2 linked regions of the Rosistilla oblonga genome follow. The protein of the gene in region 1 binds, or shares a complex with, the protein of each later gene. Links are inferred from orthologs where the notes say so. Each region holds a gene or a part of one and is shown in the gene's direction. Other genes may lie near its edges. The genes, in order: dnaB and dnaG.

The links.
Region 2: the proteins of dnaB (region 1) and dnaG are in contact, whole or in part, in a crystal structure (PDB 2R6A), measured with the Geobacillus stearothermophilus proteins. The link is inferred for Rosistilla oblonga from one-to-one orthologs. Residues at the interface, in WP_033016901.1 of Geobacillus stearothermophilus: Ser13, Glu15, Ala16, Gln18, Glu91, Leu92, Asp94, Ala95, Val96, Pro97, Thr98, Ala99, Ala100, Asn101, Tyr104, Tyr105, Ile108; in WP_049624496.1 of Geobacillus stearothermophilus: Lys456, Leu457, Leu458, Pro459, Ala460, Asn463, Ala464, Leu467, Leu535, Leu536, Ile537, Ala538, Gln544, Glu545, Asp548, Tyr549, His552.

Annotation. Positions count from the first base shown.
Region 1 is NZ_CP036292.1:3,437,687-3,443,700, forward strand. The notes cover bases 1,960-4,872. They hold dnaB (replicative DNA helicase), read left to right. Parts: upstream 1,960-2,642; coding sequence 2,643-4,103; downstream 4,104-4,872. Other genes in these bases: CA51_RS12235 (DUF72 domain-containing protein), read left to right, coding at 1,960-2,324; CA51_RS12245 (glycosyltransferase), read right to left, coding at 4,097-4,872. Also shown: CA51_RS12230 (sulfatase family protein), read left to right, coding at 1-1,445; more of CA51_RS12235, read left to right, coding at 1,452-1,959; more of CA51_RS12245, read right to left, coding at 4,873-5,203; CA51_RS12250 (glycosyltransferase family 4 protein), read right to left, coding at 5,200-6,014. UniProt on the Escherichia coli protein: The main replicative DNA helicase, it participates in initiation and elongation during chromosome replication. Travels ahead of the DNA replisome, separating dsDNA into templates for DNA synthesis.
Region 2 is NZ_CP036292.1:4,539,756-4,545,820, forward strand. What follows is about bases 1,088-4,051. They hold dnaG (DNA primase), read left to right. Parts: upstream 1,088-1,624; coding sequence 1,625-3,478; downstream 3,479-4,051. Other genes in these bases: CA51_RS16015 (hybrid sensor histidine kinase/response regulator), read left to right, coding at 1,088-1,606; CA51_RS16025 (PVC-type heme-binding CxxCH protein), read right to left, coding at 3,551-4,051. Outside these bases: more of CA51_RS16015, read left to right, coding at 1-1,087; more of CA51_RS16025, read right to left, coding at 4,052-6,065. UniProt on the Escherichia coli protein: RNA polymerase that catalyzes the synthesis of short RNA molecules used as primers for DNA polymerase during DNA replication.

The DNA of each region.
Region 1 (6,014 bases):
TTGTCAACGCTGCTGACGCGCGGCCCAATGTGATCGTCTTCATCGCCGACGACGTCAGTTGGAACGATTTCGGCTGCTATGGAAATCCGCAAGCTCGCACGCCGAACATCGATCGCTTGGCTGCCGGCGGGCTGCGGTTGGATCAAGCCTATCTGACCGCCAGCAGTTGCAGCCCGTCGCGGGCGAGCATGATCACCGGACGCTATCCGCACAACAACGGCCCGGCGTCGGAACTTCATCTTCCGATCGCTGCCAATCTCCCTTGGTTCCCAGAACGGCTCCGCGACGCAGGCTACTACACCGCGTTGTCGGGCAAAAATCACATGTCGGTCGGGAAGTTGAAACCGGGCCAATCGGCGCGGCCCAAAGCGTTCGATTTGGTCGATCGAGGACGCAACAAAAATAACGGCGGCGGGCATGCGAACTGGGTTCGAATCGCCAAGGATCGCCCGCGCGACAAACCTTTCTTCTTCTGGTACGCAGCGTACGACGCCCATCGCGCTTGGGATGGGGACAGTCAGTGGGATGCAAAAAAATACGGTCCCCGTCACACGCCTGAGAGCGTTCGCGTTCCGAAGTTTCTCGTCGACGATCTGCCGACACGCCAGGATCTCGCATCTTATTACAACGAGGTGACGCGGTTCGATTATTTCGTCGGCGAAGTGGTGCAGGAGTTGGCCGAGCAAAATGTGTTGGATAACACGTTGATTCTGGTGTTGGCCGACAATGGCCGCCCCTTCCCACGCGCCAAAACGCGGCTGCACGATTCGGGGATGAAGACTGCGCTTGTCGCCCATTGGCCCGCGACGATCAAACCGGGAGAGGGCAGCAACAGTCTGGTCAGCGCGATCGACATCGCGCCGACGGTGCTGAGCGTTGCGGGAGCGGAGATTCCCGAAACGGTGCAAGGTGTCAGCATGTTGCCCTTGTTTACCGATCCATCGGCGACGATCCGACGATACGCCTTCTCCGAACACAACTGGCACGATTTCGAAGCCCACGGCCGCAGCATCCGCGACGGACGTTTTTTGTTTATCCAAAACAACCGCCCACAGTTTCCTTGGCAGGGTCCCGCCGATTCGGTTAACTCCCCATCGCACGAACAACTGCGTTTGCAACGCGACGCCAACAAACTGACCGCCGCACAACAGGATGTCTTCACCGCACCGCGACCCGCCGAAGAGTTGTATCTTGTCGACGCGGATCCCGATCAGTTGAACAATTTGATCGACGACAAGCGTTACGCTGCGGATGCCGACCGATTGCGCAAGCTGTTGGACGAGTGGTCGGTCGCGACGGGGGATACGGTACCCGATCAGATCTCGTCCGATTCGTTTGATCGCGAAACGGGAGATCGGCTGCCGATCGCAAAGAACGCTTTCCGTGGAACGCCTGCCGGGACCCAGCGGAATGCGACAACGGTCAACAACCCAGGTCCAAGGTAACCGCGCGTGAGCCCACTCTATCGACTCGGATGTCCGCTGTGGGCCTGCCCGGATTGGCAAGGCAGCCTCTACAAACCTGGTGCTCCCGCTGCGCAGTGGTTGAGTCAATACAGCCGCGTCTTCAGAACCGTCGAAGAACCGATCAGCCGCGATGGCAAATCCGATCTGCGAAAAGTGAAGCGTTGGTGCCGATCGACGCCCGACGATTTCCGGTTTGTCTTGCCCTTCCCACGCAGCGTCACCGACGACGCGATGCTGCAAGGGGAACTGTTGGATCTCGATCCGTTTTTGGATCTCTTAAGCGTGTTGCAAGATCACGATCGCTTGGGCCCTTCGCGCCTGCAGTTGCCGCCGGCGTTCGACGGCCCGAAGCTACCTGTGTTGGAACATTTTCTCGAGTCGATGCCGGTCGAGTTTCCGATCGCGGTGGAAGCGCAGCATCCCGACTTCTTCGCCGACGCACCGGCCGGTCGCAAGATGCATCGGTTGCTGAAACGGCTGCGACTGGATCGGGCGATCGTGGCGGAGTGGGATCCGGACGACCCGATCACGGAGGCCGCGGCCAACGAATCGCGGCGGATCCGCTTTCCCGAACAAGTTCGCTGCGATGCGACCGGCCCGATGCCGATGTTACGACTTTGCGGTGCCAGGTTGGATCAGCTTTTGGTCCCCACTTGGCTCGACGTGTGGGCCGATGTCGTCGCCGACTGGATCGTGAAAAAGAAGCGACCCTACGTGTTCATCGACGTCGAAAATGTGAGCGACGGACCGGTGATCGCAGAGATGTTTCACGAGCGGGTGCAAGCTCTGTTGCCCGAGGTGGGGGCGATGCCTCGATGGCCCGGCCGCGGGCTGGCGGTGCAGTTGCAGCTTTTCTAAGCCATTGAAAAAGTACAGAATTGAAGATTGGGGACGCGGCCGCGACAGGAAATTCGCTGGCCGGTTCGGCTGCGGCTGGCGAATCTCTTCATCGCGACAGCGGCTTCCGTTTTCGAACACTTTGTCCACCGCAGCGGTTCCCGCATTTGCAGCGGACCGAATATTGGAAATTAGTTTTTACCCTGATATTTGTCGGCCGGAATCGTCGCAGTCGACGGCCGCCGGGGAATCCGAGGGCCGTCGGGCTTGTCAATCGACGCCCGACACGACAGCATAATTAGACTCAACGGAATCGACTCGCTCAGGAGGCAGGCAGCTGTGATTGCAGAAGGCAACGACGACAAATTCAAAGGTTCACGCCGCGACAAGAAGAAGCCCAAGTCGACAGCTAGCGAAATTCTGCAACGCCAGCCACCATTTGACTTGGAAGCCGAGATGGGCGTGCTGGGCAGTATTCTCCTGCTGCCGGAATGCTTGGATGACCTGGCGACGCTGCTGCGTCCCGACGATTTCTACGACGATGCCAATCGGATCCTGTTCACCCAGCTGCAAGAGATGCACGACATGGGTGAGAAGATCGACGTGACGCTGTTGGTCAGTCGATTGAAGAAGGCGAAGCAATACGATCTGATGGGCGGGCCGGCCTATCTTGGACGGCTGAGTACGTCGGTCGCCAATGCGGCTCACGCGGTCTATTACGCCAAGATCGTCAACGAAAAAGCGATCTACCGCAAGCTGATCGAATCGAGCACCGACATTCTGCGCGACGCCTACGATCAGACGCAGGAAGCTCGCGAATTGGTCGCCAGTGCGGAACAGAAGGTGTTTGCCATCATGGACGGCAAACAATCCAATTCGGTCAACAGCATCAGCGATATTCTGCACCAGGCGATGGATCGCATCGACGCCCGTCTGCGAGGCGAGCACACCGATGGCGGTTGCGATACGCTGTACACCGATTTCGATGCGATGACCGGTGGCTTGCACAACGGTGAATTGGCGATTCTGGCGGCTCGGCCTTCGATGGGTAAGACCGCGTTTGCGATGAACATCGCCGAAAACGTTTCGATGCAGCTCCGCTACCCCGTGTTGTTCCTGAGCTTGGAAATGTCGGGGATCGAGTTGGCGGATCGTATGTTGTGTTCGATCTCCCGCGTCAGCGGTCACAAGCTGCGAAACGGTACGATCAGCAGCGAGGAGCGCGAACGCTTGGTGGAGAAGGCGAACGAGATCCACTCCGCGCCACTATTCGTCGACGATTCGCCTAGCCGAACGGTCAGCGAAATCGCCGCGGCGGGGCGGCGTATTAAACGTCGCGACGGCGCGTTGGGATTGATCGTGATCGATTACCTGCAGTTGATCGAGCCCGACAACTCGCGCGATCCGCGGCAGGAGCAGGTTGCGAAAATCGCGCGGCGTCTGAAAGGTATGGCTCGTGAATTGGAAGTCCCCGTGTTGTGCCTGTCCCAGTTGAACCGGCAGTCGGAAGAGGGCAAAGATCACCGGCCAAAGCTGAGCCATCTGCGGGAATCGGGGGCGATCGAGCAGGATGCGGATATCGTGATGTTTGTGCATCGCGAAGAGTATTACCATCGCGGCGAAGACAAGGAACAATACGCGGGCCAGGCGGAAATCATCATCGCCAAGCAGCGTAACGGACCTGTCGGCGATGTCGAACTGACCTGGGAAGGAGCGTTCACTCGCTTCCACAACAAGGCTCCCGAACGGCACAGCGAATTCGACCAGTACGCCGAGTTCAGCGGACCGACCGATTATTGATCCAGCAGTTCGCTGTACAGATTGACGTGCCGGTCGATCATCTGGGCGACGGTGAAGTCGCTAGCGATTCGTTCCTGCCCGGCCTGACCCAGTCGGGCCGCACGCTCGGTGTCGGTGAACAATAACTGGTAGGCGTTTTTGGCAAACTCGGCCGATTCGCCGACCGGAGCGAGCATCCCCGTGACGCCGTTTTCGATCAGATCGCGATTGCCTGGAATGTCCGACGCCACGACCGGCAGTCCGGCCTGCATCGCTTCGATCAAGGCGTTGCTCTGCCCTTCGTAACCGCTGCCGATCCAGAACAGATCGAAGTGCGGAAGCAGTTCGGCGACGTCGTCGCGTGCCCCCGCAAACGTAACAGCTTGGCCTGTCGTAACCGAATCGCGGAACCGCTGCAGTTCGCCCATCTGAGGCCCATCGCCGATGATGACAAAGGTCGAATCGTTGCGAGCCGATTCCATCAGCTGAGCTGCCCAGATCAGATCGCGAAGTCGTTTCTGAGGCCACAGTCGGCCGACGGCAACGATCAGGCGGCGGCTGGGATCGATGCCCAGTCGCCGGCAAGCCTCTTCCCGCGTGATCGTGCTCGCTGTGCGAGGCGGAATCCCGTTGGGGATCACTCGAAATAGATCGGGATCGATTCCGTGAGCCGCATAAAAATCGCGGACTCCACTGCTGTTGGTGACGATCGCGTCGGTCCGTTTCGCCAACGCGCGGTCGATCACAAAATGACGCGTGGTCTTCCATTGATCGACGCAGCGTTCACCGGCAACGATCCGCCGGACGCCCAGACTGCGAGCGGCCGCGCGTCCGTAGGAGTTCGCCGCGAACAGCCAGGTGTGGACGAGATCAGGGGAGAGTTTTTTGAGCGTTCGCTTCAAGCGAAAGTAGGCCGACGGATCGGCTTTGAATCGCTTGCCGACCACAGTGACTTCGATTCCCGCCGCTTCCAAGGTCGCTCGCAACGGACCGTCGTGAGTTAACACGACGACGTGCACGTCGAAGCGGTCACGCGGCAAACCGCTGGCCAGAAGAGCCAGTTGTTTCTCGGCACCGCCGCGAACCAAGGTCGGGATGATATGGCAAATCCGTTGGGTCATCCCGTTGCTCCACTCACATTTTTGGCGGATGAATTGCCCGCCAAGCGTTCAAATAACTGGACATGTCGGCGGATCGTATCGGAGAACGACGCCGCCGCCGACAACTGGCTGCGCATCCGCTGGGCTCCCGCGGCCGCCATCGGTAGATCGTCCAAGACGTTTTGGACCGCTTCCCGCATCTTGTCGGTCGAATCGGCCGGAAAGCTGTGTAGTTCAGAAAACGCTGCCATCGCAAAGGCGCGCGTGTCGGCGCAATCGACCACCGCGGTGGGGAGCGCCGCGGCGATCGCCGCCGGCCAAAACGACTCCGCTCCGCTAGCCGCCGATGGCAGCACAAACATATCCGCAGCTTGCATTAGTTCTTCCACATGATCAAAGTTGCCCGGCAGAAACGCCGCTCGGCCGACGCCGTTATGTTTTAAGTCGTTAAAAATTTTCTGACGCCACGGTCCGTCGCCGATCATCCACAACCGCAGGTCGGGCTGAGCCTCCAACAGCGGCCAAAGGGCCGACGCCAAGGTCAAAACGCCTCCTTCGGGCGACAGCCGATTCATGCACAGAATGACTTTGCCATCGACCGGCACCATCAGGTCGTGATTCATATTGCCGAGCGTCAGACGCGCTGCTTTACACGATTCGGGAGTGCGACGGATCGGATCGCCAATGCCGTCGGCGATCCGCACGATCGTTGCCGCTTTAGCGCCGGCGACCAATAACGCTTGCTGGCACGACGCGCGGGGAGCGATCACGGCGTCGGCGGCAAAGCTGCGGACAAAGGTGTTCCGCCGCGCACGCAGAGACGCTTGCCAGA
Region 2 (6,065 bases), 1.1 Mb from region 1 along the record:
CTCTGCGACCGAAGCGCTTGCGGTGCTTAGCAAGGAGGACTACGACGGCGTCTACATCCCCCTGACGTCGCTGGACGCGCGGGATGAATTGATCCAACTGCAACATGGCGGAGCGATGTTGCGCGATATGCCCGACGGCATCGCGATGCTGACCGAAAACCAAGAAATATTGTGGGCCAATCGCCGGCTGCACGAATGGTCGGGAAAAGATTCGCTCGTTGGCACGCCGTTTTACGAGGCCCTCGACAATCCAGAGATCATGGGCCCCGACTTCTGCCCCTTCCACACCGCCCTGGCGACAGGGTCTCCGATCAACACGACGTTGCACACCGCTAGCAACAACTATTACCAAGTCCACGCGGCGCCGCTCCGCGGCTCGGGAAACGGTCGCAATCTGATCGCGACGGTAAGCGATGTCACCGAAGAGATCCTGCAACAGCAAAAGCTAGCAGCGATCCATAGCGCCGGCCGCGAACTCGCCGACATCCGCCCCGATGAAATCTTCCTGATGGATATCAGCCAGCGGATCGATCTGCTGAAACAGAACATCCATCACTACCTGCACGACCTGCTGAACTTCGATGTCGTCGAGGTTCGGCTGCTGGAACAATCGACGGGCGAACTGCAACCGTTGTTCAGCGTCGGAATCGATCAAGCCGCCGCCGATCGCAAACTGCAGGCTGCTCCCAATGGCAACGGCGTCACCGGTTACGTCGCCGCGACCGCTGAGAGCTATCTCTGCGAAGACGTATCGGTCGACCCTTTGTACATCCAAGGCGTCGAAGGAGCCCGCAGTTCGCTGACCGCTCCGCTGATGCTGCACGACCAAGTCCTCGGCACGATCAACATCGAGAGCCCCGAGGTCCGCGCCTTCTCCGAAAGCGACGTGCAATTTTTGGAGATCTTTGCTCGCGATGTCGCTCAAGCCCTCAACACCCTCGAACTGTTGATGGCTCAAAAAGCGAACACCGCTCAACAGAGCTGCGAAGCGATTCACAGCGCCGTCGCCCTGCCGGTCGACCAAATCCTCAACGATGCTGTCAACGTGCTGGAGCAATATATCGGGCACGAATCGGACCTCGCCGAACGCGTGCGACGGATCTTGAAAAACGCGCGCGATATTAAGCAGACGATCCAACAGATCGGCGAACGCTTGACGCCGGTCGAAGCCGTCCCCGCGTCGGCGAAGAAGCCGCAATATCCGAACCTGATGGACAAGCGGATCCTGGTTGTCGATGCCGACACGCAAGTACTAGACGACGCCCACACGCTGTTGGAACGCTACGGATGTGTTGTCGAAACCGCACAGCGCGGCGACGAAGCGGTCCGCATGGTCCGCTGCAGCCAAGGTGCTGCCAGTTACGACGCGATCATCAGCGACATCCGCCTGCCCGATTATTCGGGATACCAATTGATGCTGCGTTTAAAGAATCAAATGGACTATGTCCCGATGATCTTGATGACAGGCTTTGGCTATGATCCGGGGCACTCGATCGTCAAAGCGCGGCAGGATGGACTGCACCCCAAAGCGATCCTTTTCAAACCGTTTCGCTTGGACCAATTGATCGATGTCCTCGAAACGATTCTCCTAGCCGCGGCGGCTTAACCTTCTTAGGTGTGATCGATGTCCCTGCCGGCTGATTTTGACGTCCGCGAACGCGTGCGCGAAGCTAACGATATCGTCGATGTCGTTGGTAGTTCGCTAGAGCTGCGCCGACAGGGGAGTAGTTTTGTCGCTCGCTGTCCCTGGCACGACGACAAAAAGCCCAGTCTGTCGGTCAATCCGGTTCGCCAGTCGTGGAAGTGTTGGCCCTGCGATATCGGCGGTGATGTCTTCAGCTTCGTGATGCGCCGCGATGGCGTCAGCTTTCCCGAAGCGCTGAAAATCCTTGCCGACCGCGCCGGGATCGAGATCCAACGCGGTGGCGCTCCGGTCGAAAAGGGATCGGTCGACGACAAAGCGACGCTGCTGTCGGCGATGAAATGGGCCGAGGAGCGGTTCTTCAACTACCTGGAAAAATCGCCCGCCGCCGCTGTCGTCCGCGACTACCTGCAAGAGCGTGGCATCGACGAAGAGAATCGCGTTCGCTTTCGCATTGGCTTTGCGCCCGACCAGTGGGACTGGTTGTTAGGCGCCGCACTGGACGCAGGTTTCAGCCCGCAGATTTTGCAAGCTGTCGGCCTCGCTCTGGCTCGCAATTCCGGCAGCGGTCACTACGACTTCTTCCGCGGACGGTTGATGTTCCCGATCTACGATCTGCAGGACCGCCCGATCGCTTTTGGTGGCCGCCACGTCCCGATGATCGGCGATCAATCGGGAGGCAAATACATCAACACTTCGGAGACCAAACTGTTCTCCAAAAGTCAGCATCTTTACGCGCTGAACATGGCCCGCCAACCGATGCAGCGGCAGCGGCAAGCCCTTGTCATGGAAGGCTACACCGATGTGATCGCCGCTCGCCAACACGGCATCGAAACGGCGGTCGCCTGCTTGGGCGTTGCGGTCGGCGAGAGCCACGTTCGGCTACTGAAGCGATTTGTCGACCAGATCGTGTTGGTCCTCGATGGCGATGCCGCCGGGCAACGCCGCGCCGATGAAGTGGTTGAATTGTTTGTCGCCGCCGACGTCGACATGCGCGTCATGACGCTGCCCAAAGGCCAGGATCCTGCCGACTATTTGAACGAACATGGCGCCGACGCGTTTAAGGCGTTGGTCGCTCAGGCTCCCGATGCGATCGATCATAAACTGAGCCGCGCCACCGACGGGGTCGACCTCGTCCGCGATACGCACGCCGCCTCGGCTGCGCTCGATTCGATGCTTCGCCTGGTCGCCAAATCGCCTCAGAACGGCAACACGCTGCGGACCGAACAAACGGTGATGCGATTATCGCGGACCTTCGGTTTGCCCGCCGACACGCTGCAGCGACGGATCGAAGAACACCGCAGCGATCCACGGCAAAACCGCGCCTTCAAACGCCAACCCGAACCCGCGGCGCCGCCACCTCCCGTGCGACGCCAGCCGATCACTGGGATCGATCGCGAACTGTTTGAACTGATGATCGAGAAGGCGGATCTTGTCCCGCAGGCGCTCGAATCGATCGAGCCGCGGTGGTTGGCGACCGACACCGCGCGAGCCCTTATGACGGTCTACGAGGACCTGGAACTGGGCGGCCACGAACTCGATTTCCAGAACGTATTGTTGGCCGTCGAAGACGCTCACCTGAAAGGCGTGTTGGTCAATTTCCAGCAGTCGGTCGACGACAAAGCGGCGACCGTCAACGCACCTGCGGAAGAGCGGATGCAAGCGGTGATCGATCGCTTTCGCGGCACCGAACTCGCTCAGCAGCGACAACAGACGCTGTTGGATCTCGAATCGAGCCGGCTGGATGACGACGAAGAGATGGAGCTGTTGAAGCAGTTGTTCGCTCAAGAGCGAACGCGGCAGGGTCTGCTGACGCCACCGCCGCCAGAAGAATAAACCGGCGGCACGATTCCGTACCGCCGCAGCGGGCTGCATCATCCGCAGCCCCGCATTCATTTAATGCCGCGATTAAAAGTGATCGAGGATCGCAACCGGCGTTTCCGAATCGATCTTTACGGCAAACGGTTCGCTGATCGCATCGCGGCGGACCGCTAGCGTGACGCGATGTTTCCCCTTGCCGAGCTTCAATTCCGCAGCGTTCCAGGTCGGCGTCGGTTTCCCATCGACCCACATCTTCAGCGCGTCGGTCTTGGGCAGCGCGATCCGAATCGGTTTGTCGTCAAACGATTCGAAGTCGAACCGGATAAACGAGGTTGGCGGCGCGGTGTGATGCTGCTTGAACTTCGGCAACTCTGCCACCGGCACGCGGCCGTCGACTTGAGTCGTCGTGTTTTCCCAAACCAGCACCGGGTTGTCGGTAGCGACCGAATCGACGCTGGTGCGGTTGAGCAGATGGTTCGCCTCGGGCGAATAGACGAGCTTCTGCCATGAACGGACGATCGGCTCGGTCTTTATCGTGTAGGCCGGGGTCCGTCCTAGTTCGGAAAGGAAGCTGACCAAATGAACCAGTTCGTCGCGAGTCAGCGAATCGACAAGTCCGGCGGCCATCAACGAACGCCCTTCGCCGACCTGATCGATCGTATCTTGAGGGATCGTCTTTTTGCTGCCGTCGGCCAAGCGAACCGTCAGCGATTCATCGGTCTCCGATTCGCGAATCCCCTGCACGATCGTTCCGTCTTCGACGACGACGACAACCGAATGGAAGTTCTCTTTGACCTTAGCGTTCGGGTCGATCAGCGATTCGATCAGATAATCGATCTGGGCGCTGCCGCCCAAGCTGACAAAGTTGGGACCAACGCGTCCACCAGCCGGTCCGATCGCGTGACAAGCGATGCACTGCAGTTCGCTGCGTCGGAAGATCGCTTCTCCCTTAGCAGGATCGCCCGATTCGTGGACCGCGGCGGTCAACTGCTGGGTAAGCTCTGCGGACATCTTCCAACTGGCATCATCCAGTTTGCCCGCTTCGCGAATCGCATCCTCCAACGTCGGATGGTTCCCCGCGGCGCGGACCTCGTGGATCGCCGCACGCGCCGCATCGCTAGGCAGTTTCACGCCGGCGAGCGTTTGCAGCAATCGCCCAGGTCCGCCCTTGCGACGCAGCGTCCCGCGGATCGCTTGCTCACCCCAAGGCGCTTGATCGCGCGACGCCATCAATTCCCAAGCCTCTCGTGCCGCTAGGTTGGGGCGAGGTCCAACGAGCGCTTCGATCGCAGCGATCCGCCACGCGGGATCGGCCTGGCCATCGTTTGCGATCGCGGTCAGCTTCTTCAACGAAGCCTCCGATGCCAATTGCCCCAAGGTCGCCAGAGCGACTGCGGGCAACGAGTCGCTTGCCTGAGCACGCTGAATCGCCGCCAACACGATCGGCTGCAATTCGGCAGCTTTCCACAACCCGATCGCCTTGAGCAACGCTTGCTCGCCCGGCGAATCGGATTCGAGAGAGGCGTTTTCCGCGAAGGCTTTTAGCAACGCTGGCCCCTGCGATGGCATTACGTTCCGCGTTTCCTTCTGTCGCACGACGGCAGCGATCAGCGCCGCGCGGTCGGCATCGGAGAACTTCCGCTGGGGATCCAAGATGATCTGCAGAAGATCGTTTAGCGATGCGGCGTCAGCAGCGCTCGCCAACGCGTTCAACAGCGCCGTCGACCGGGCCGCGTCGATCCCGCCGTTGCGAATCGCCGCGACGATCGGCGCGACCACCGCTGGCGTAGCCGCAGCGCGAATCGCAAACTCCAGCCGCTCTGGTTTCTGTTGCGTGTCGAAGCTTCCCGCCGCGATCGCTTCGATCCACTGCGACTGCGATTTCCGCAGAGCGCTCCAGAGTGCAAAGTCGATGTTTTCATCGAGCGGTTGATCGAGCGCCGACAGTGCGATCGCTGCGGCTTCGGCCGTTCCGATCTCGCCCAACGCACCAACTGCTTCCAGCCGAACTTGCGGATTTGGATCGGCGACAGCTTTCTTTAGCCATGAGAGCGCGTCGGGCAGCTCCTCGCGACGCAAGCCGATGTAACGGACCGCAGCGGCGCGGAAGTGCTCGTTGTCGCAACCGGCAAGCGTCTGCAAAAGCTCCGCGTCGGGGCGATCGAGGCATTCGCGAACCCACATCGCTTCGAACTGGCGATTCAGTCGAACCGCGTCGTCACTCGCCTCGCCCAGCCACTGGGCCAGCGATTCGAGCACTTGGTCGGAGTTGCGCGTCTTGAGCTCCTGACGCGCGAATTGCCGCAGCCACAACGCAGGGCTTTCCAACAGACTGATCAGCGCTGGATCGGAGAGCTCGCCGGTCGGCGTGGGCTTCATCAGCGGCGAGTTCTTGAACGTCAGACGCCAGATCCGCCCGTGGCCGCGATCGCGGCGGTCGTCGCGGAAATCGACTTCGCCGTGCTGGATGATCGGGTTGTACCAATCGGCGATGTAGATCGCGCCGTCGGGGCCCATCCGCGCGTCGATCGGACGAAACGCGACGTGTTGGCTGACGATCAACTCCGGCTGCTGTCGCGAATTGTAACCGCTCCCCTGCGGG